DNA from 2 places in the Pseudoalteromonas sp. TAP-3C genome. Region 2 is predicted to be linked to the other one. Evidence: predicted binding sites of a transcription regulator. Region 2 holds the regulator's gene; the other holds the start of a gene.
The links. Region 2 encodes MetJ, which represses methionine synthesis genes. Its sites were predicted from a motif close to TAGACGTCTAGACGTCTA; they were not measured.
Positions count from the first base shown of each region.

Region 1 (10,726 bases), 470 kb from region 2:
TGCGTTTAAGGTTCAATATGATGATGTTAAAGATAAGTCATTTGAGTTAGCAGTGGCAGGAGACAGTAAAGCTGTTTCCATTGGCATTGATTTAGTATTTTAAGGAATCAACATGACGTATTTAAAAAAAATTATTTTTATATTTTTAATCATTACATGTTTTAGTGCCCGTTCTGAATTGGTTGTGATTGTCCATCCTTCAAATAACGTAAGTTTTGAACAATCAGATATATCAAGACTTTTTTTAGGTAAAACTAAATCATTTCCTGATGGCAGCCAAGCTGTGCCTATAAATCAAGATGAGAGTTCAAACGTACGAGATGAGTTTGATAATTCAGTTTTATCAAAGTCAGGGAGTCAATTGAAGGCATATTGGTCAAAGCTAATTTTTACAGGTAAAGGGTCACCGCCAAAAGAGGTGTCTAACGATTCTGAGGTTATAGACTTGATCAGTAAAAATCCCAGTATGATAGGTTACATAAACAAAGCTTCATTAACTGATACAGTTAAATCGGCTGGAAGCTTTTAATTAATCATCTTAGCAATAAAAATCGATTACATTTAAATCTGTAATCGATTTTTTAATTTGAAAAGCAATTAGTGCAATATACGCGCTCTAATTGTACCTTCTACCGCGCTTAGTTCTTTAAGCGCTATTTCTGAGTGGTCGGTGTCTACATCTATAACCACATAACCAATTGATTCATCCGTTTGTAAGTACTGTGCAGCAATGTTAATTCCGTGTTGAGCAAAGGCTTGGTTAATTTGTGTTAATACGCCAGGGCGGTTGTGGTGTACGTGTAATAAGCGGCTGCGGTTAGCAAGCTCTGGTAATGATACTTCAGGGAAGTTAACCGCTGTAATTGTTGAGCCATTATCTGAGTATTTAGCTAATTTACCAGCCACCTCAATACCAATGTTTTCTTGCGCTTCTTGGGTTGAACCACCAATATGCGGGGTTAAGATAACGTTGTCGAATTCGCGCAGTGGCGAGATAAATTCTTCATCGTTCGATTTAGGTTCAACGGGGAATACATCAATAGCAGCGCCGCTGAGCTTTTTCTCTGTGAGTGCTTCTGCTAGCGCATCTATATCAACCACAGTGCCGCGTGAGGCATTAATTAATATAGCGCCTTGCTTCATCACAGCAAGCTCTGCCATACCAATTAAATTTTTAGTTTGTGGTGTTTCTGGTACGTGTAAGCTAATAATATCAGCGCGTTGTAATAGCTGCGTTAAATTGTGTACTTGCGTTGCATTACCCAATGAGAGCTTGTCTTCAATGTCGTAATACTCCACATTCATACCAATGTTTTCAGCCATAATACCCAGCTGAGTACCTATGTGACCATAACCAATAATGCCAAGGGTTTTACCACGGGCTTCAAACGAGCCATTGGCTGTTTTTAACCAGCCGCCACGGTGTGCGGCTGCATTACGCTGTGGAATACCACGTAATAACAGTAGTATTTCACCTAGCACCAGCTCAGCCACAGAGCGGGTATTTGAAAACGGCGCATTAAACACCGCAATACCGCGCTCTCGCGCTGCAGTTAAATCTACTTGATTTGTACCAATACAAAAACAACCCACAGCGACCAGCTTTTCAGCCGCATTTAATACGGCATCGTTTATATGAGTGCGAGAACGAAGCCCTACAAAGTGCACATCTTTAATGCGCTCAATAAGCTCGTCCTCTGGCAGTGATGTTTTAACGTAGTCGATATTGCTATAACCATTGCGTTTTAGCGTTTCAACCGCGCTTTGGTGAACACCTTCAAGCAAGAGAATTTTAATTTTGTCTTTTGCTAACGATACCTTACTCATAACCCTATCCTATATAATGTGTGGCCCATTTTTAGTGCCGATAATCACTTTATCAGCACCGCGTTCTGCAAATAGGCCGTTGGTAACTACGCCAACAATTTGATTTATTTGTGTTTCAAGCTGTTTAGCATGGGTAATTTTTAAATTATGTACATCTAAAATAACGTTGCCGTTATCGGTAATAACACCTTGGCGATAAACGGGGTCACCGCCGAGTTTTAATAATTCACGGGCAACGTAGCTGCGCGCCATCGGAATCACTTCAACTGGCAGTGGAAAGCTCCCTAAGGTTTCGACTAATTTTGTGTCATCAACAATACACACGAACTGTTTAGCGACAGCTGCGACTATTTTTTCGCGAGTGAGCGCAGCGCCGCCCCCTTTGATCATTTCGTTCTGGGCATTAATTTCATCTGCGCCATCAACGTATACATCCAGTGCCGATACATCGTTCAGCTCAAATACTTCTATACCAAGCTCTTTTAAGCGCGCTGTAGAGGCTTCTGAACTAGAAACCGCACCGACTATCGTGTCTTTTACTGTGCCTAGGGCATCAATAAAATGATTAACGGTTGAGCCTGTACCCACACCCACTATGGTGTTTTCTTTTACAAACTCGAGTGCAGCCCACGCAGCTGCTTTTTTTAATTCATCTTGTGTCATTGTTGTCTGCTCATTTTTTCAATTAGGATGTTGGAATGGTATTTTAACATTTACCAACAGTAGGTTTTATCGGGTGTGATAATTGTTTTTAGTGGTACATCCCACGACTCAATGGGTAACTCATCGACTTGTTGGCATGCGTGTGCAAGGCCAATAAGTTGCGGTTTTTGCCAGTGTTGTGCGTGTAAACGTGCCAATGTTCTATCGTAAAACCCACCTCCCATTCCTAGGCGATTACCGTATTTGTCAAATGCTACCAGCGGCATAAGTAGATAATCAAGCTCAGGTAATGGGCATATTTGAGAGCAGTTCAGCTTAGGTTCCAAGATACCATAGCGATTTGCTCTCATGGGTGAGTTTTTTTCATAGCGTTGAAATAGCAAATTAGCCTGGTTGAATGGGTGGATCACTGGCAAGTAAATAACATGGCCTTTTCTCCATAATTCTTTAATTAACAATGAGGTATCTAGCTCTCTATCATTACTTAAATAAAGGGCTATATGGCTTTTTTTGGTTGATTTTTCGCTTTTTAAGTGTTGAATAAAATTCACTTTAAGCGATTCAGCGGCTATTTTTTGCTGGTTTTTTGATAGATTATTACGTGCTTTACGAATGTCGTGTCTTATTTGTGCGCGATTATTACTCATTAAATCACTAAACCGTAATTAAAAAGAGAATAAATCAGGAAACAACAAGTACACAACAAGCACAATCAGTAAAATTACAGCAGTGGCAATAAGTACGTATAAAATGGTGTTACTGCGTTTTTTCGGTGTATCAGACAGTGGCTCATCAAGCATTAAATCGTCATCTTGCCATGGTTGTTTATTTTCTTCTGGCAACGATAATTCAACTTCAGGGAGGCGCTGCTCAAGGTCCTCTAATTTTTCTTCAAGACGAATTAAGCTACTGGTTATGTAATCTAAGGCATCAAATAAACGTTGATCGCGCTGACTATCTAAAGTTGTTTGTGAAGTGGTCTGAGCAACGGCTGCTTGTTGAAGTTTACTTTTAACGCCGAGTGTAGAGAGTAATTTGGCTTGCTTGAGGGCTTTCTCTTTGCTGCTAGGGGCAAACAGTGGCTTGCCATTAAAAAATGCCGCCACCTTTTCAGGTGAGGTTTTTAGTTTTTCAGTCAAAGCTGCGGTGACTGCTTGGCTCGTTACGTCCTCTGCAAGTCCTACAAATATAACACGAAAATTGTCGGTCATTTTTATTCCTAATACACTTTTATTATAAGCAGAGTATATACCTAAAATGTTAAACAATTCGAGACTGTTTTATCACTAACTTTACTAACATAGCAAAACGGCCCTAAAAAGGGCCGTTTTAATATTTGCTAGCTGGCTTATAAGCCAGCTGCTGCGCGAAGTGCGTCTGCTTTATCTGTGCGCTCCCATGGGAACTCTTCACGGCCAAAGTGACCATAAGCCGCTGTTGGAAGGTAAATAGGACGCTCAAGATCTAGCATTTTAATTAATCCGTAAGGGCGTAAGTCAAAATGTTCACGAATAAGCTCGATTAAACGTGCTTCTTCTAATTTACCTGTGCCAAATGTTTCAACGCTGATAGAGGTTGGCTCTGCAACACCAATAGCATAAGACACTTGTAATTCACATTTATCAGCAAGGCCAGCAGCTACGATATTTTTAGCAACATAACGTGCAGCGTAGGCTGCTGAGCGGTCAACTTTTGATGGATCTTTACCTGAGAAAGCACCACCACCATGACGGGCCATACCACCGTAAGTATCTACAATGATTTTACGACCAGTTAAACCACAATCGCCCATAGGTCCACCAATTACAAAGCGACCCGTTGGGTTAATGAAGAATTTAGTAGCACTAGTAATAAGCTCAGCAGGAAGTACTGGCTTAATAATTGTTTCCATAACGGCTTCTACTAAATCAGCTTGCGATACATCTTCGCTGTGCTGAGTAGAAAGTACAACAGCATCAATACCTACTGGCTTGCCATTTTCGTATGCAAAGGTAACTTGTGATTTTGCATCTGGGCGTAACCAGTTAAGCTCACCACTTTTACGCACTTGCGCTTGGCGCTGAACTAAACGATGTGAATAAGTGATTGGAGCAGGCATTAATACTTCGGTTTCGTTACATGCGTAACCAAACATTAAGCCTTGGTCGCCAGCGCCTTGCTCTTCTGGGCTTTTGCGGTCAACACCTTGGTTGATATCTGGTGATTGTTTACCAATGGTGTTTAAAATGGCACACGAATCGGCATCAAAGCCCATATCTGAGTGTGTGTAACCAATTTCACGCACTGTTTTACGGGTAATTTCTTCAATATCAACCCATGCGCTAGTGGTTATTTCACCACCAACCATAACCATACCGGTTTTTACGTAAGTTTCACACGCTACGCGCGCATGAGAGTCTTGTTCTAGGATAGCGTCAAGCACCGCATCAGAAATTTGATCGGCGATTTTATCCGGGTGACCTTCAGAAACAGATTCAGAAGTAAATAAATGTTTTGCCATTGTCATTATGCTCACAAATATTGCGCTTCACAAACGTCGGTATTAGCGCTAAAAAAATTAAGGTGCGTATATTATCTAAAACAAGCCAACTTTCATAGTTTTTTACGCCTAGACGTCTAAATAAAATGCCAGAGAGTAACTGGTTATTAAAAAATATTCATAATGCCCTATTTTTGCGGGTTTTTAATTGCACACAACCCCTACAATAAGTAAGAATGGGGATATACAAATACCCGCGCAAATACATATAAAGGTAGGAGAATTCATGCCATCTCGCAAAGAACTTGCAAATGCTATTCGCGTCTTGTCAATGGACGCAGTACAAAAGGCCAAATCTGGTCACCCTGGAGCCCCTATGGGCATGGCCGATATCGCAGAAGTATTATGGCGCGATTATCTAAAACATAACCCAACAAACCCAGAGTGGGCCGACCGAGACAGATTTATACTGTCAAATGGTCACGGTTCAATGCTAATTTATTCTCTACTGCATTTAAGTGGGTATGACTTGCCACTGGACGAAATTAAAAACTTTCGCCAAATGCATTCTAAAACACCAGGCCATCCAGAATATGGATACGCGCCAGGAATTGAGACCACTACGGGCCCATTAGGTCAAGGGATCACTAATGCGGTAGGTATGGCCATTGCTGAAAAAGCATTAGCTGCGCAGTTTAACCGTGAAGGCCACGACATTGTTGATCACCATACGTATGCCTTTATGGGTGATGGTTGTTTAATGGAAGGTATTTCGCATGAAGCATGCTCACTAGCCGGTACATTAGGCCTAGGTAAATTAGTGGCTTTTTGGGATGACAACGGCATTTCAATCGACGGTGAAGTAGAAGGTTGGTTTAGCGATGACACCCCAGCACGTTTTAAAGCCTATGGCTGGCATGTAATTAGTGACGTTGATGGCCATAATAGCGATGCTGTAAGTGCTGCTATTAGTGAGGCCAAAAGCGTGACTGACAAGCCAACCCTCATTTGCTGTAAAACAGTGATTGGTTACGGCTCACCTAATAAATCAGGCAGCCACGACTGCCACGGTGCTCCACTAGGGGATGATGAAATTAAAGCATCTCGCGAGTTTTTAGGTTGGACGGGCGATGCGTTTGAAATTCCAGCAGATATTTACGCTCAGTGGGATAACAAAGAAAAAGGCCAACAGCTTGAAGCAAGCTGGGATGAAAAATTTGCTGCATACGCAAAAGCATACCCAGAACTAGCCGCTGAGTTTAAGCGTCGTACCCATTCAGAACTCCCTGCTGATTGGGCTGAAAAATCGCAAGCGTACATTGAACAGCTACAAGCAAACCCGGCAAATCCCGCCTCGCGTAAAGCGTCGCAAAATGCACTAAATGCATTTGGCCCATTATTACCAGAATTTATGGGTGGCTCTGCTGATTTAGCCGGTTCAAACTTAACCATTTGGGATGGCTCTAAAGGCTTAACAGCAGATGATGCCAGTGGTAACTACATTTACTACGGTGTGCGTGAATTTGGGATGTCGGCCATTATGAACGGTATTGCACTGCATAAAGGCTTTATTCCTTACGGTGCAACTTTCTTAATGTTTATGGAATATGCACGCAACGCGGTACGTATGGCTGCATTAATGAAGCAACCAAGCATTTTTGTATACACCCACGACTCAATTGGTTTAGGTGAAGATGGTCCAACTCACCAACCTGTAGAGCAAATTGCCAGCATGCGTTTAACGCCTAACTTATACAACTGGCGCCCGTGTGACCAAGTTGAGTCGGCCATTGCATGGCAACAAGCTATTGAACGTAAAGACGGCCCTACATCGTTAATCTTTACTCGCCAAGGTTTAGAGCAACAAGCGCGTGATGCACAGCAATTAAGCGACGTTAAAAAGGGGGGCTACATCTTAAGCTGTGATGGCAACCCAGCGCTTATTCTGATTGCAACGGGTTCTGAAGTACAACTCGCGCAAGACTCTGCTAAAGCGCTACGTGCACAGGGTAAAAAGGTACGTGTGGTATCTATGCCATGTACGGATGCGTTTGAAGATCAATCGCCAGAGTACAAAGAAAGCGTATTACCAGCAAGCGTTTCACGCCGCGTAGCGATTGAAGCCGGTATTGCTGACTACTGGTACAAGTACGTAGGCCTCAATGGCGCAGTAGTGGGTATGACCACCTTTGGTGAGTCGGCACCGGCAAACGAGCTGTTTGAGTTCTTCGGCTTTACCGTAGAAAATGTAGTTAACAAAGCAAACGCATTGTTTTAATCGTTTTAGCTTTAAAATTTAAAAAGCCCGCACTGTGTTAAACGCAGCGCGGGCTTTTTTATACAGAGCTGTCAGCTATCAGCCGAAGCCCGAAGCCCGAAGCTCGTGAGAATTTTCACAGCGCTTTTCTTGCAAGCCACTTATCTATCAGGCAAGGTGGTCGCTGAATATTTAAAAACAATATAAACAGGAGTGAGGATGTCTCAGTTTGATAATGTAAGTGTCGTTAAACAGGCCAACGTATATTTTGACGGTAAAGTATCGAGCCGTGCTGTGGTATTTGGTGATGGCAGCACAAAAACATTAGGGTTTATGCAACCCGGTGAGTTTGAATTCGCAACCAGTAAAAAAGAATTGATGGAATTAAACGGCGGCCAATGGGAAGTGTTATTGCCAGATGAGAGTGAATGGCAAACAATGTCGGCAGGTGAATCATTTAACGTTGATGCTAATGTTAAATTCCAAGTAAAAGTTGCTGACTTTGCAGATTACTGTTGTTCATACACAGACTAGCTAATCAGCACTGTGACTAATTAGTCGTTTAAAGCCCATATTTAATGGGCTTTGCATAAACTTTGCACAACATATGATTTAAATCACCTAAAATAGTAAATAAACCTTAAATATCGCTTTTTTCTCTTGTGTTAATTCGTTTAGCCCCCAATACTAATTATGAGGTAACATAAAAAAGGATACCCTATGAAAATTAATCTTTCCGGTCACCATGTTGACGTTACTGATTCTATTAAAGAACACATTAACGAAAAGTTCTCAAAAGTTGCGAGCCATTTCCCATCATTGATATCTTTAGATATTATTCTTTCAACAGAGCATCATAAGTTTCAAGCAGAAATTAGCACAAATTATGAAGGTGCGCGTATATCGGTAAAAGGGGAAAACGAAGTTATGTATCCTGCTATTTCCAGCGCAGCTAAAAAACTCGATGCCGCACTAAAGCATCGTAAAGGGCAAATAAAAGCAAACTTACACGAAAAGCCGGTAAGTACCACACCAGAAATAGCACATGAAATCATCCAAGAGATGGAATTAAAATAAAAAATTAACAACGTGTTATTTTTAAAAAGAGCTTTAGGGCTAATGCCGATCATTTAAGAAATAGTTAATAGCACTTGAACGATCTTCTAGGTATGTAAGAATCCGAATTCTTTTGTAGAATTCGGATTTTTTTATGCAACTTTCTAATGCTCTCGATATTATCAACAACATCAAACCTAATGAAGTTGAAACACTCGCAGATTTACTCCCTTTATCCCTTATCGAAGAAGCCTATGCGCTGACCGAAACCGTTACACTACGAAAAAGAAAACTAACCCTAGAATCGATGGCTTGGTTGTTGATCGGTATGGTTATTTATAATGATAAATCCATGGCCGATGTCGTTAATATGCTCGACATTATTGACCGAGAAGGAAAGCCATTTGTTGCGCCAAGTGCTTTAACTCAGCGTCGTAAAAACCTAGGTGAAGCCGCCATGAAAGCCTTATTTGAATGCACCCAAAGACATTGGAATGATGACGCTAATCACCCTCATTGGAATGGGCTTACTTTGCTTGGTGTCGATGGTGTTGTTTGGCGTACGGATGACTCCCCCCAAAATAATGAGGCCTTTACAAAACCGGCCAATACACAATACCCACAGGTCAGAATGGTGTGTCAAATGGAGCTGAGCAGCCATTTAATAACGGGGAGCGCTTTTGATGATTACAAGGTCAATGAAATGGTGCTGGCTGAAAAGCTTATAGAAACCACACCCGATAACAGTCTCACTTTATTCGACAAAGGCTTCTATTCTTTAGGGCTTTTACATAAATGGCAAACGACTGGCAGTGAACGCCATTGGCTAATCCCCCTGAAAAAAAATGTGCAATATAACGTTATTCAAACATTAGGGCGTAATGATAAATTAGTCCAACTTAGCAGTAACCCAAGAGCAAGCAAAATGTGGCCAACGCTGCCTGACACCTTAATAGCGAGGTTAGTGACTCGAAAAATAAAGGGGAAATCATACAGTGTGATGACATCGATGACAGATCCGATGCGATATCCATCAGCCGATATAGGCGATATATACAGTCACCGCTGGGAGATAGAGCTTGGTTATCGCGAACAAAAGCAATATATGCTGGGTAATCGATTAACATTAAGAAGTCGCTTACCAGCGCTTGTAAAGCAAGAGCTGTGGGGAGTGTTGCTTACTTATAATATGGTGCGATATCAGATGGTAAAAATGTGCCACACATTAAAAGGTGATTATTTACCGTACCAACTGAGTTTCAATGGTAGTTTAGCTCAAATAATGAGGTTGCTTGTTGGATTACCTTATTCAACCCCAGGGGCCATACCACGTCAGTTAAAATACTTTTATACGATGGCAGAAAGCCTAATTCTAGAGCCTCGAAGGGAGCGAAGTTTCCCTCGCTCAGTCAAGCCAAGACCGCAGCGGTACGCTAGAAATAAAAAAGCCGCTCACCTTAAGTGAACGGCATTAGAGCTTTAGGGCTCTTTTTTATTGCCTGCAAATTAGGTAAGTTATGCATTCATATGGTTTATTAATAATAATAATTAATAAACAAAACACATAACACACCCAATTTGAGAAGTTAATGCAGTACACACAAAACACATGGCAGTCTCGGTTAGGCGCGCTCGGCCCCGGTATTTTAATGGCAACCGCTGCCATTGGTGGCTCACACTTGGTAGCCTCAACTCAGGCTGGCGCATTATTTGGCTGGCAGCTATTTTGGCTTATTGTGGTGGTTAACGTTTTAAAGTACCCGTTTTTTCGTTTTGGTATGGAATACACGCTCGCCACCAAAAACAGCCTAGTAGAGGGGTATAAAAACCAAGGCCCAGGTTATTTTTACAGTTTTATTGCCCTGAATATTATTGCTGCGGTGGTAAACACCGCCGGCGTATTGCTGCTTACAGCGAGTTTATTACATTACGCATTACCTATTAGCATTCCTGTTACTTTACTGTGCTGGTTAATATTGGCGGTGTGTTTAGTTATATTATTACTGGGGCACTTTAAAGCGCTCGATAACGTAGCAAAAGCAATTATGGGATTGCTCACTGTCGCCACTATTACAGCGTTAATCATCGCCTTTAAGAACGGCCCAGTAGCACCTACAGACTACGTTGGCCCCTCACCGTATGAACTTGCCATGTTAGGCTTTATGGTTGCCTTAATGGGCTGGATGCCAGCGCCTATTGAAATATCGGCACTAAGTTCTTTATGGCTTAAAGAAAAACAAGCCCAGCAAAGCGTGACTAAACGCCAAGGCTTGTTCGATTTTAATGTAGGTTATTGGTTAACCGCCGGGCTCGCGCTGATGTTTTTTAGTTTAGGGGTGTTGGTGCAATGCGGGCAAAGCAGTAATATAGAGCTTGGCGGTGTAGCCTTTGCTAAACAGCTTATTGATATGTATGCACTCACTATCGGCGAATGGGCAAGGCCG
Region 1 is NZ_CM187618.1:652,839-663,564, forward strand. Features, by position in the region: gene AC6H44_RS02995 (porin) at 1-103, shown strand, start outside; gene AC6H44_RS03000 (type 2 periplasmic-binding domain-containing protein) at 113-529, shown strand; gene serA (phosphoglycerate dehydrogenase) at 598-1,827, opposite strand; gene rpiA (ribose-5-phosphate isomerase RpiA) at 1,837-2,490, opposite strand; gene AC6H44_RS03015 (5-formyltetrahydrofolate cyclo-ligase) at 2,541-3,137, opposite strand; gene AC6H44_RS03020 (hypothetical protein) at 3,156-3,701, opposite strand; gene metK (methionine adenosyltransferase) at 3,839-4,990, opposite strand; gene tkt (transketolase) at 5,256-7,247, shown strand; gene ppnP (pyrimidine/purine nucleoside phosphorylase) at 7,446-7,760, shown strand; gene hpf (ribosome hibernation-promoting factor, HPF/YfiA family) at 7,947-8,303, shown strand; gene AC6H44_RS03045 (IS4 family transposase) at 8,437-9,747, shown strand; gene AC6H44_RS03050 (NRAMP family divalent metal transporter) at 9,872-10,726, shown strand, end outside.
Region 1: the regulator MetJ is predicted to act here: its motif matches at 5,092-5,109, upstream of metK (methionine adenosyltransferase).

Region 2 (10,726 bases):
TATCGTCAAAGTTATGCCCCTCAAAACGCCAGCGATATATTGACCCCTGGTATGCAAATATGGCTGCGAAAAAATGACGATAACCGCTATATTTTAAGTCAAATTCCTGAAGCTTCGAGCGCTATTGTTTCTTTAGATCCACAAAACGGACGTATAAAAGCCATTGTTGGTGGCTATAGCTTTGAGCAAAGCCAATACAACCGCGCAGTACAAGCAAAACGCCAAGTAGGGTCTAATATTAAGCCCTTTATTTATTCTGCCGCGCTTGAAAAAGGCTATACTTTAGCGTCAATTTTAAATGATGCGCCTATAAACCAATGGGATAAAAGCCAAGGCGTTGCATGGCGCCCTAAAAATAGCCCTGCAATTTATAATGGGCCAATTCGGATTCGTCGCGCGTTAGCACAATCTAAAAATGTAATTTCGGTGCGTTTGTTACGCGGCGTTGGTTTGCAAAGTACCGCTGATCATTTATTAAAATTTGGTTTTAAAGATGAAGATATAAACCGCAGTGAGTCGCTGGCATTAGGCAGTGCATCTATTACCCCTCTTGAATTAGCAAGAGGCATGAGCACCTTTGCTAATGGCGGGCATTTAATTGAGCCGTACTTTATTTCACAAATTCAGGATGCGTTGGGCAACACCTTGTTTGAGGCTGATCCGACTGTTGTTTGTAATGATGAAGCATTAGTCACAAACCCTTCAATGCTAAGTGAGCAGTTAACACCAAACTGTGCGCCGCAAATTATATCTAAACAAAATGCGTTTTTAATTGCCAGCGCCATGAACAGTGCTATTTGGGGTGGAGGTAGCTGGGCAAATAAAACCGGCTGGAGTGGTACCGGCTGGCGTGCGCAAGCACTAAAGCGTCGCGACCTTTCGGGTAAAACAGGCACCACCAATGACTCTGTTGATACTTGGTTTAGTGGCTTTAACCACAATGTTATGACATCAGTATGGGTTGGCTTTGATAACCCAGGTAATACCTTGGGGCGCTCCACCTATAATAATAACCTAGGAAGTGGTCAAATCTCAGGCGCAGAATCTGGCGCTAAAACAGCACTGCCTGCCTGGGTTAATTTTATGGCAGTCGCACTTGAGGGGCAGCCAGCGGCGCCTATTGAGCCACCTGAAGGCTTAGTGTCTATTCGCATTGATTTAGAAACCGGGCTTTTAAGTCATAAAAATGATTACACTAGCCGTTTTGAATACTTTGAAAAAGGCACCACGCCTACAAAATATATATTATCTCAGCCAACTGATGTGTTTGAAGAAAACACTAAAACTGAAGAAGAACTGTTTTAAAGAGTGTAAATCTCAAAAGGGCCGCAACTTGCGGCCTTTTTACATAAAGAGGTGTTAGTTAATATTTTGCACCAACCAATATAAGTCTGAATGAACACCTGCAGCAGTGACTTCTTTACCGGCGCCGGGGCCTTGTATTACCAGCGCATTTTGGTTGTACCATTGAGTGTTAATCACAAAAATATTATCACCAGGCGTTAAATTAGCAACGGCTTCGCTTTTTGGTACATAGGCAACTCCTACTTTTGCATTTAGCGTGTTGTTTTTAAACGCTAATAATCCGGTGTAACACAATACAGCATTTTGCTGTTGAGCCGCTTGCGCATGCTGCTTAATAAACGCATCTAAACTTGCTCTGTTATCAAGGAAATCATTCCAGCTGCCTTCACTTAGCTCATCGGGCATCAACGCCGATAACGAAATATCGTCAAGCTCTAATTCAATACCTAATTCACGCGCCAAAATAAGCAACTTACGTTGCATATCTCGCCCAGATAAATCTTCTCGTGGATCAGGCTCAGTAAACCCTAAAGCTTGCGCTTCAAGCACTAAATCTGAAAACGCTTTACTGCCATCATACTTACTGCATAACCATGACAATGTACCTGAAAACACACCTTCAATACGTGTGACTTTATCGCCACTATTTTGTAAATCGGCAAGTGCAAAATTAATCGGCAACCCTGCTCCCACACTGGTATTATAACGCCAATGTAAGCCACGTTGCGCTAAGCTTTCCCGCAGTGTTTTATACCAAGCAAGCGATGCAGTACCCGCGTATTTATTAGCACTAATTAAATGACAGTTTAATTTAACTAACTCCCTATAAAGCTGACTAAAATGTTCACTGGCGGTAATATCTATCACTACCTTATGTTCATATTCTAGGGTATCAATGTATGACAACAAGTCGGCTTGTTGATAGCCGCTTGCATGGTTTTCCCATTGATGTTGCCAGTTTTCACTGTCTAACCCGTTGGCATTAACCAGCATTTTTTCAGAGCGTAATAACGCGACTAATTTAATATTAAAACCCGACGACAAACGCGCTAATTGCGCCGGGAGTTGACGCATAAATTCAGCGCCAACATTACCAAGTCCTGCAACAATTAAAGCTATTTCTTGTGCTTTATTAATGAGTTTGTCATGCAACAGGCTAAGCACATCACTCTCGAGTAGTTGATCGGTTAACAGTAACGTATACCCCTGACCAGAATGAGTAAAACGAGGTTGGATTGATTGTGCCTGCAATAAAGTTTCACTTTGCTTACCGACCGACACTAAATCTTGTTCTGGTGCAATAATCGCTACACCATTTAAATTGGATTCACTAATATTAGCGCGCCCAGCAAAATAATTAACCACTTGATGTGTCGCTAACGCGGGAACCACTAAATAGGTTTCGCCAGCTTGCTCAAAGTGATGCAAACTATGCTGAATAAGCTGGCTAATATACGCTACCTCACCTTCACTCAAATCATCAACGGTGAGTAAATCAACATTATTAACGCTTGTTAAAAAACGTTTTTGTTTACATAGCCCTTGTTTAACAATTTCGGTATAGCTGCCATAAGGGTCGTAACTACTGCGAACCACTAGTGCTATATTGGTATCTTTTAATGGCGATAGTGTTTTAGCATGTAATACAGGATTACCTAATCTGGCTAATAAATTAGCTTGTTCACGACACACCCGCGCGTATTTAACTGCATTGGCTACCTTGCGAGGATCGGTACTAAACACACCTTGGGTATCAGTCCAAATAGAGACTTTTTTGGCATTGCAATACCGAGCTAGTAAAGTGGCACTGTAATCACTGCCATTTCGCCCTAGCGTAACTGTTTCACCTTTTGAATCTGCGGCGATAAAGCCAGTAACCACATTAATTTTATTCGCTACTATGGCTTTTAAACATTGTTGCTGATTATTAGCATGCTGCAGCTGCCCTGCATTTAGGGTAAATAACTGCCTAGCGTCGTGAGCGCAAGCACTCACGTTAAGCTGCTTTAAGTAAGCACTTAATAACCTAGCAGACCACAGCTCGCCATGAGCTAATAACCAAGCTTCATCTAATCTGCCTTGCTCTGCACCCTTAGTAATAGTACTTAGCTCACTAGCAAGCATATCAAGCGCTTTATGCCTTGCGTTTGCCGTTAATAATTGCTCAATAAGCGCGATTTGATGATTACTTAATAACAACACTAAATCAGCAACGGCCTGGTTATCTTGTTGTTGATAGCTTTGCCACAACTTAACTAAGGTATCTGTGGTTTTACCGGCCGCCGATACCACTACACAGTCTCCTGCGTTTGCGTGAGTCAAAACTATATTTGCGACACTTTTAAAGCGTTCCGCTGAGCTTAAACTCGAACCCCCAAATTTATGAACCTGATTTACCATATTTATACTAACTCAAATTAATGTTTTATATTTTTAAAATCACTATGCACTACCATAGCGCTGGATGTGCTGCGTTTAACTTTGCAGAACCAAAAGACTCACTAGCACCATTTTTTGCAGTTAGAGCGGTATCAGCCAGCCCTGGGCGTACTAAATTAAACACTCGGTCTAAGTCGGCCAGTAAGTCATTTACATCTTCAATACCTACAGAAATACGAATAAGGGTATCGCCTACTCCGGCCTCTGCACGGGCGGTTGCGTCCATGCCTGCATGGGTCATAGTCGCAGGGTGACAAATTAAACTTTCTACTCCCCCTAATGATTCCGCTAAACTAAATTCATTTAAGGAAGTTAAAAACGCGGCGGCATCTTCAATATCGCCTTTTATATCAAAACTGACCATAGCACCAAAACCAAGCTGCTGCGCCTTAGCAAGCGCATGTTGAGGGTGCGACTCAAGACCTGGGTAGTAAACCTGAGCAACAAACTGGGAATTTTCTAAATACTGTGCAATGGCGAGTGCGTTTTCTTGGTGTTGCCTTAAACGTACATTTAAAGTGCGCAACCCCCTAAGGGTTAAATAGCTATCAAATGGCGCCCCGGTAATGCCAATGTTATTTGCCCACCAAGCAAGCTCTTCACCTAACTCAGCATTTGCTGCGATAACCGCGCCACCAACAACATCAGAATGACCATTAATATATTTTGTGGTTGAATGCACCACAATGTCAGCGCCAAACTTAATCGGGTTTTGTAACGCTGGCGATAAAAACGTGTTGTCGGCGGCAACCAATGCCCCACACTGTTTGGCAATGTCCGTCACCGCTTTAATATCTGTTAAACGTAAAATAGGGTTACTTGGTGTTTCAATCCAAATCAGCTTAGGTTTAATAGCAAGAATATGCGCTAGACTTTCACTTTTGGTAAAATCGATTACTTCAAGCTTTAATAAACCGCGTTTTGCTAGCGAAGTGAATAAACGGTAGCTGCCTCCATAACAATCATGGGGGATCACTAACGTATCGTCACAATTGAGTAACTGGGTTGTTAAATGAACAGCCGCCATGCCCGTTGCAGTAATGATGCCTTTCGCACCACCTTCAAGCTCTGCAAGTGTTTGTGCAAGAATGTCACGATTAGGATTGCCGCTGCGACCATAATCATAGTCACGTTTTATATTAAAGTCAGCAAATGAGTAAGTTGTTGATAAATAGAGCGGTGGAACAACTGCGCCATGGTGCTTATCAGCATCTACCCCACTTCGAACAGCAATTGTTGCCGCATTTTTTTTACTCATTTTTACCACCTTGGCCATTTTGGATGTTTAGACGTCTAAAATTTAACGCATGCGATTTAAGATGTCAAAACATTTAAGTGTCTGGATGGCTAAATAACTAGTGTTTGACTATCTTATTTAAATCGATAGAATTTCACCCATATTCACACGTTTTTATGGCGTGTGAGCAATTAATAATCTGAGGCAACGATACATCTTATGGCTAAATGGAATGGTGAATATATTCACCCATACGCAGAACACGGGAAAAAATCCGAACAAGTAAAAAAGATCACCGTTTCGATCCCGCTAAATGTATTAAAAGTACTTACTGATGAGCGTACTCGCCGTCAAATAAACAACTTGCGTCATGCAACAAATAGCGAGCTTTTATGTGAAGCTTTTTTGCATGCATTTACAGGGCAACCTTTACCTAATGATGATGATTTACGTAAAGATAACGTAGAAAAAGTACCTGAAGAAGTGAAGAAAATAATGCAAGAAATGGGACTCGAAGTGCCTATTTTAGATGAAGACTAGATATATTTAGCTATAAAAAACCTCAGCAAATGCTGAGGTTTTTTGTATTAATTTATACTTAACGATTATGCCATGTAGTTTTCTGGCATATCAATTTGTGCAACACCTGAGTCAACCGCAGCCTGTGCAACAGCTTTAGCAATACGTGGTAATAAACGTGGATCCATCGGTTTTGGTATAATATATTTAGCACCAAACTCTAATTTATCAATGCCTGATGCAGTGAGTACTTCAGCCGGTACTGGCTCTTTAGCAATACTGCGAATTGCCTCTACAGCTGCAATTTTCATCTCATCATTTATTACACTGGCACGCACATCTAACGCACCACGGAAAATAAACGGAAAACACAATACGTTGTTAACCTGGTTAGGGTAATCAGAACGACCTGTCGCCATAATTAAATCGTTACGTGCGGCGTGTGCTAATTGCGGATCAATTTCAGGATCTGGATTTGAACAAGCAAACACAATAGGGCGATCAGCCATTAATTTTAAATCTTCAGGGGCTAATAAATTAGGACCCGACACACCGACAAACACATCGGCGTCTTCGATTACATCTTGCAAAGTGCGCTTGTCGGTATTGTTTGCAAATAGCTGCTTATATTCATTTAAATCATCGCGGCGAGTGTGGATCACGCCTTTACGATCTAACATATAAATATGTTCACGCAACGCGCCACACTTAATTAAAAGCTCCATACAGGCAACAGCGGCAGCACCGGCACCTAAACAAACAATAATCGCATCTTCAATTGCTTTACCTTGTACCTCAAGCGCATTTAGCATACCCGCTGCCGTTACAATAGCTGTACCATGCTGATCATCATGAAACACGGGAATACTACAACGCTCAATAAGTGCTTTTTCTATTTCAAAACACTCAGGCGCTTTAATATCCTCTAAATTAATACCGCCAAAGGTGTCGGCAATATTTGCAACTGTGTTAATAAAATCTTCGGTAGTGCGGTGCTTAACTTCAATATCTATCGAATCTAACCCAGCAAAACGCTTAAACAATAGCGCTTTACCTTCCATAACTGGTTTTGAAGCGAGTGGGCCTAAGTTACCTAAGCCTAAAATTGCAGTGCCATTAGTAATAACCGCAACCATGTTTCCTTTACCAGTATACTTATAAGCATTTGCTGGATCAGCGGCAATTTCACGAACAGGTTCTGCAACACCTGGACTATATGCAAGTGCAAGGTCTTTAACCGTTTCAGCGGGCTTGCTCAGCTCAATACTGATTTTACCTGGAACGGGATGGGCATGGTAATGTAGTGCTTGTTCACGAAAATCTGACATAACGCGATTATATCCTGCAATTTGAGTTAAAGTGAGAGTAGCTTTTTCTTACGATACCCTTATTATTTTTAAATTCCAAGCAATATCAGGTCTATCCTGTTATGTGCTAGAGATGTTAATTTTAAGTGATTTATCAGCAACTTCTCTAGGGTCTGCTGACCTTTCAAGGTTAAATTTGCAGCAGTCTGTTTGGTATTTAGGCAAGGCAGAGCCTATGTAGTGTGGTTATTCCCCATAAATAGGCGATAACGCAGCATCAATGCCAAACAGGCGCTGCCCTTCGGGTTCTGCCTAGGGGCGATTTACTCTTTGTTGCTCGGTTTTTACTTAGCCCACTAGGTTACAAACCTCGCGCCGCGATTAAACCGCCCCTAGTTTGAACAAATTTTAATCCGCAAAGGTCAACAGACCCTAGATTATCCTGACATTTTTAAAAAATATAGAGAGTATTGGCTATTTTGTCTGCAAATGTTTATACATACTCAAAATAACAGCAGGAAATAGTTATGCAAAAATAATAAATACAAAGTTGCTATAAAAGCAGGGAAGAAAGTAAATTTTAGCCACAAAAAAAGCACCCTAAGGTGCTTTTTTTTCATAGAAACAAAAAATTATTTTTTGCTGCTAAGTGCACCGAAGCGCTTGTTGAAGCGATCAACACGGCCGCCAGTGTCTATATTCTTTTGCTTACCAGTGTAAAACGGGTGGCACGCAGAACATACATCTAAGTGAATGTCTTTACACAGAGTAGAACTAGTTTCGAATTTATTTCCGCATGAACAAGTTGCAGAAATTACTTCGTACTTAGGGTGAATACCTTCTTTCATAGGAACCTCTAGTTAAGGCCGCATCGCTCTCCAAACCCGAAGTCTGGTACCATACGTCGTTAAAACAAATTTATTGGGCGCGAATTTTATCCAACAACCAACATACACACAAGCTTTAATTAACCTTTTTGCTAAAAAGTCGGCAACCCTCATTGATTGCTGATTTGTGGGTAGGCTTTTAATGCTATTTTTAGTACATTAAGCCATTACGTTTCTTAGTTGAGTTGTTATGCGTTTTGTTGAAGTTGCAATAAAAGTCCCCCTACCTCGCACCTTTGATTACAAAGTGGATGAGCAATTGTTACCACTAGTTCAATTACAGCCAGGTATGCGTGTACTTGTCCCTTTTGGCAATCAACGTAAAGTAGCGGTTATTTTAAGCTTAAAAGAGAACACGGAAGTTCCTGAAAACAAAATAAAATCTATTATTGACGTTATTGACGACACCCCTATTTTATCTGCGCAACATATTGAATTGCTTAGGTTTACAGCGCGTTATTATTGTTATCCGCTAGGTGAAACCATTCATATTGCGCTACCCAGCGCGCTGCGCCAAGGTGAATGCCCTGACAAAACCAGTATAAATATGCTGACGTTAACCGAAAAAGGAGCGCTTTTACCGTCTTTAAAAGCCAAAACACAGCTTAATTTGCTTAAGCAATTATCTGCATCGGGCAAGTCATCATTAACTGAACTCAAAGCACTCGGTTTTAATAAAAAAACCATTGATAGCCTGTTAGATAAAGAGCTTGTAATGCAAACCATTGAACATGATAATCAATGGCAGCACAAAGCACCTAGCGTTGGTAGTAAGCCTCGTTTAAATAAAGAACAAGCCATTGCTTGTACGGCAATCAATCAAAGTACTGGGTTTAATAGCTTTTTGCTCGAAGGTGTGACTGGCAGCGGAAAAACAGAAGTTTACCTGCAGTGCCTTGAAGACGTTTTAAAACGCGGTGAACAAGCTCTAGTACTAGTTCCTGAAATAGGGCTAACCCCACAAACGGTAAACCGCTTTAGACGTCGCTTTCCCGATACCCCTATAATGTTATGGCACTCAGCATTAACTGATAACGAACGCCTACAAACATGGCGATTTTGTGAAAAAGGCAGCTGTGCTGTTGTAATAGGTACACGTTCGAGTATTTTTCTGCCATTTTTAACACTTGGAATGATTGTTGTAGATGAAGAACACGATTCGTCGTTTAAACAACAAGACACCTTACGCTATCATGCCCGTGATTTAGCAGCGTATCGTGCGTATCAACATCAAATTCCGCTTATTTTAGGCAGCGCCACGCCTGCTTTAGAAACGCTGCACAAAGCAATTAATAATAAATACCAATTACTCACATTAAGTGAGCGCGCACAAACCGCCACTGACAATCAGTTTAAGCTGCTTGATATGAAGGGCCGACCCGTGCAAGCTGGTATTGCACACGCAAGCCTTGCAATAATGCGCCAACACCTAAATAAGGGTAAGCAGGTGATGGTATTTTTAAATCGCCGTGGATTTTCCCCTACGTTAATATGCCATGAGTGTGGCTGGTTGAGTGCGTGTAACCGCTGCAGTACCAGCGCCACCTTTCATAAGGCAATTGGCCAAATGATTTGCCATCACTGTGGTGATCAGTATCACGTGCCGCATCAATGCCCTGATTGTGGCAGCACACAAATATTTCCTAACGGTAAAGGCACCGAACAAATAGAAGAATTTTTAAGTAACGAATTTGCAGATACCCCGATTAGCCGTATCGACCGCGATTCAACAAGGCGTAAAGGTAGCCTAGAAAAAGCACTTGATGAAATAAACCAAGGTGGCGCACGTATTTTAGTTGGTACACAAATGCTAGCTAAAGGTCACCACTTTGCGGATGTAAGCTTAGTACTTATTTTAGATGTAGATAGTGGCTTGTATTCGTGTGATTTTAGAGCAACTGAACACTTAGCGCAGTTAGTCACTCAGGTTGCCGGACGAGCTGGCCGCTCTGGTGAACCCGGTGAAGTATTATTACAAACGCACTTTCCCGAGCACCCGTTATTACAAGATTTAGTGAATAATGGCTATCAAGATTTTGCCCGTTTTGCCCTCACCGAACGAAGCGATGCACAGCTTCCCCAATCACCAGTATGGCGATTGTTCGGGCGCAAGGGCATAACATTAAACAAGTCGTCGATTTTCTGACAGATTTGGTTCCTGTAGATGGGGTATCTGGTATACAATTGCTCGGACCTGTTCCCGCCCCTTTAGAGAAAATTGCGGGAATGTATCGTTTTCAATTACATATTCAAGCGCAAGAACGACGCATATTACACCCGTATCTTGCACAAATGGTTGATTATCTCAGCACCAGCAAACTTGCTCAAAAAATTCGCTGGAGTTTAGACGTAGACCCTACAGACATGATTTAGGTAAGGCCACACATAACACCATGGCACAGCACGATTATATTAATAAAAAACCCAAAAATAGAAAAAATAGCAAACAACAACCAACTAAAAAACCTTTCCCAATTTTGTTGACCGTTATTGCATTATTACTCGTCGGTGGTTTTGCGTACGGATTATGGTTTGTTAAAAACAATGCCGACCCTGAACTTGTTGAAAAACAAGCAAGCCCAACACCTGAAAAACAAGTAGAGATAGCTAAACCACAGCCGCCAAAGTTTATTAAAGAAATTAAAGAGCATGAAATTCAAGTGAAAGTGAAAGAACTTGAACAAAAAGGCCCCTATGTCATGCAATGTGGTTCGTTTAGAACTTATGACCAAGCTGAAACTTTAAAAGCTAAAATAGCCTTTGCAGGGCTAATTTCAGAGATAAAAAAAACCACAGGCACCAATGGTATTTGGTACAAAGTTCGTTTAGGGCCTTATGAAACCAAGCGTCAAGCCGAAAGTGATAAAAACAAACTTAAGCGAATTAATATCGTTGGCTGTGGAATTTGGGGTTGGACTTGAATTTAAACCATTCACCCATATAACCTCTTCATAATCGTTTTTTATGCACTGCCCCATGCAGCGCAATGATGAGGAATAGCATGACTACAATAGTAAGTGTACGCCGTGATA
Region 2 is NZ_CM187618.1:179,015-189,740, reverse strand. Features, by position in the region: gene AC6H44_RS00825 (penicillin-binding protein 1A) at 1-1,305, shown strand, start outside; gene metL (bifunctional aspartate kinase/homoserine dehydrogenase II) at 1,360-3,705, opposite strand; gene metB (cystathionine gamma-synthase) at 3,755-5,002, opposite strand; gene metJ (met regulon transcriptional regulator MetJ) at 5,201-5,521, shown strand; gene AC6H44_RS00805 (malic enzyme-like NAD(P)-binding protein) at 5,587-6,828, opposite strand; gene rpmE (50S ribosomal protein L31) at 7,440-7,655, opposite strand; partial or broken gene priA (primosomal protein N') at 7,885-10,067, shown strand; gene AC6H44_RS00790 (SPOR domain-containing protein) at 10,088-10,615, shown strand; gene hslV (ATP-dependent protease subunit HslV) at 10,696-10,726, shown strand, end outside.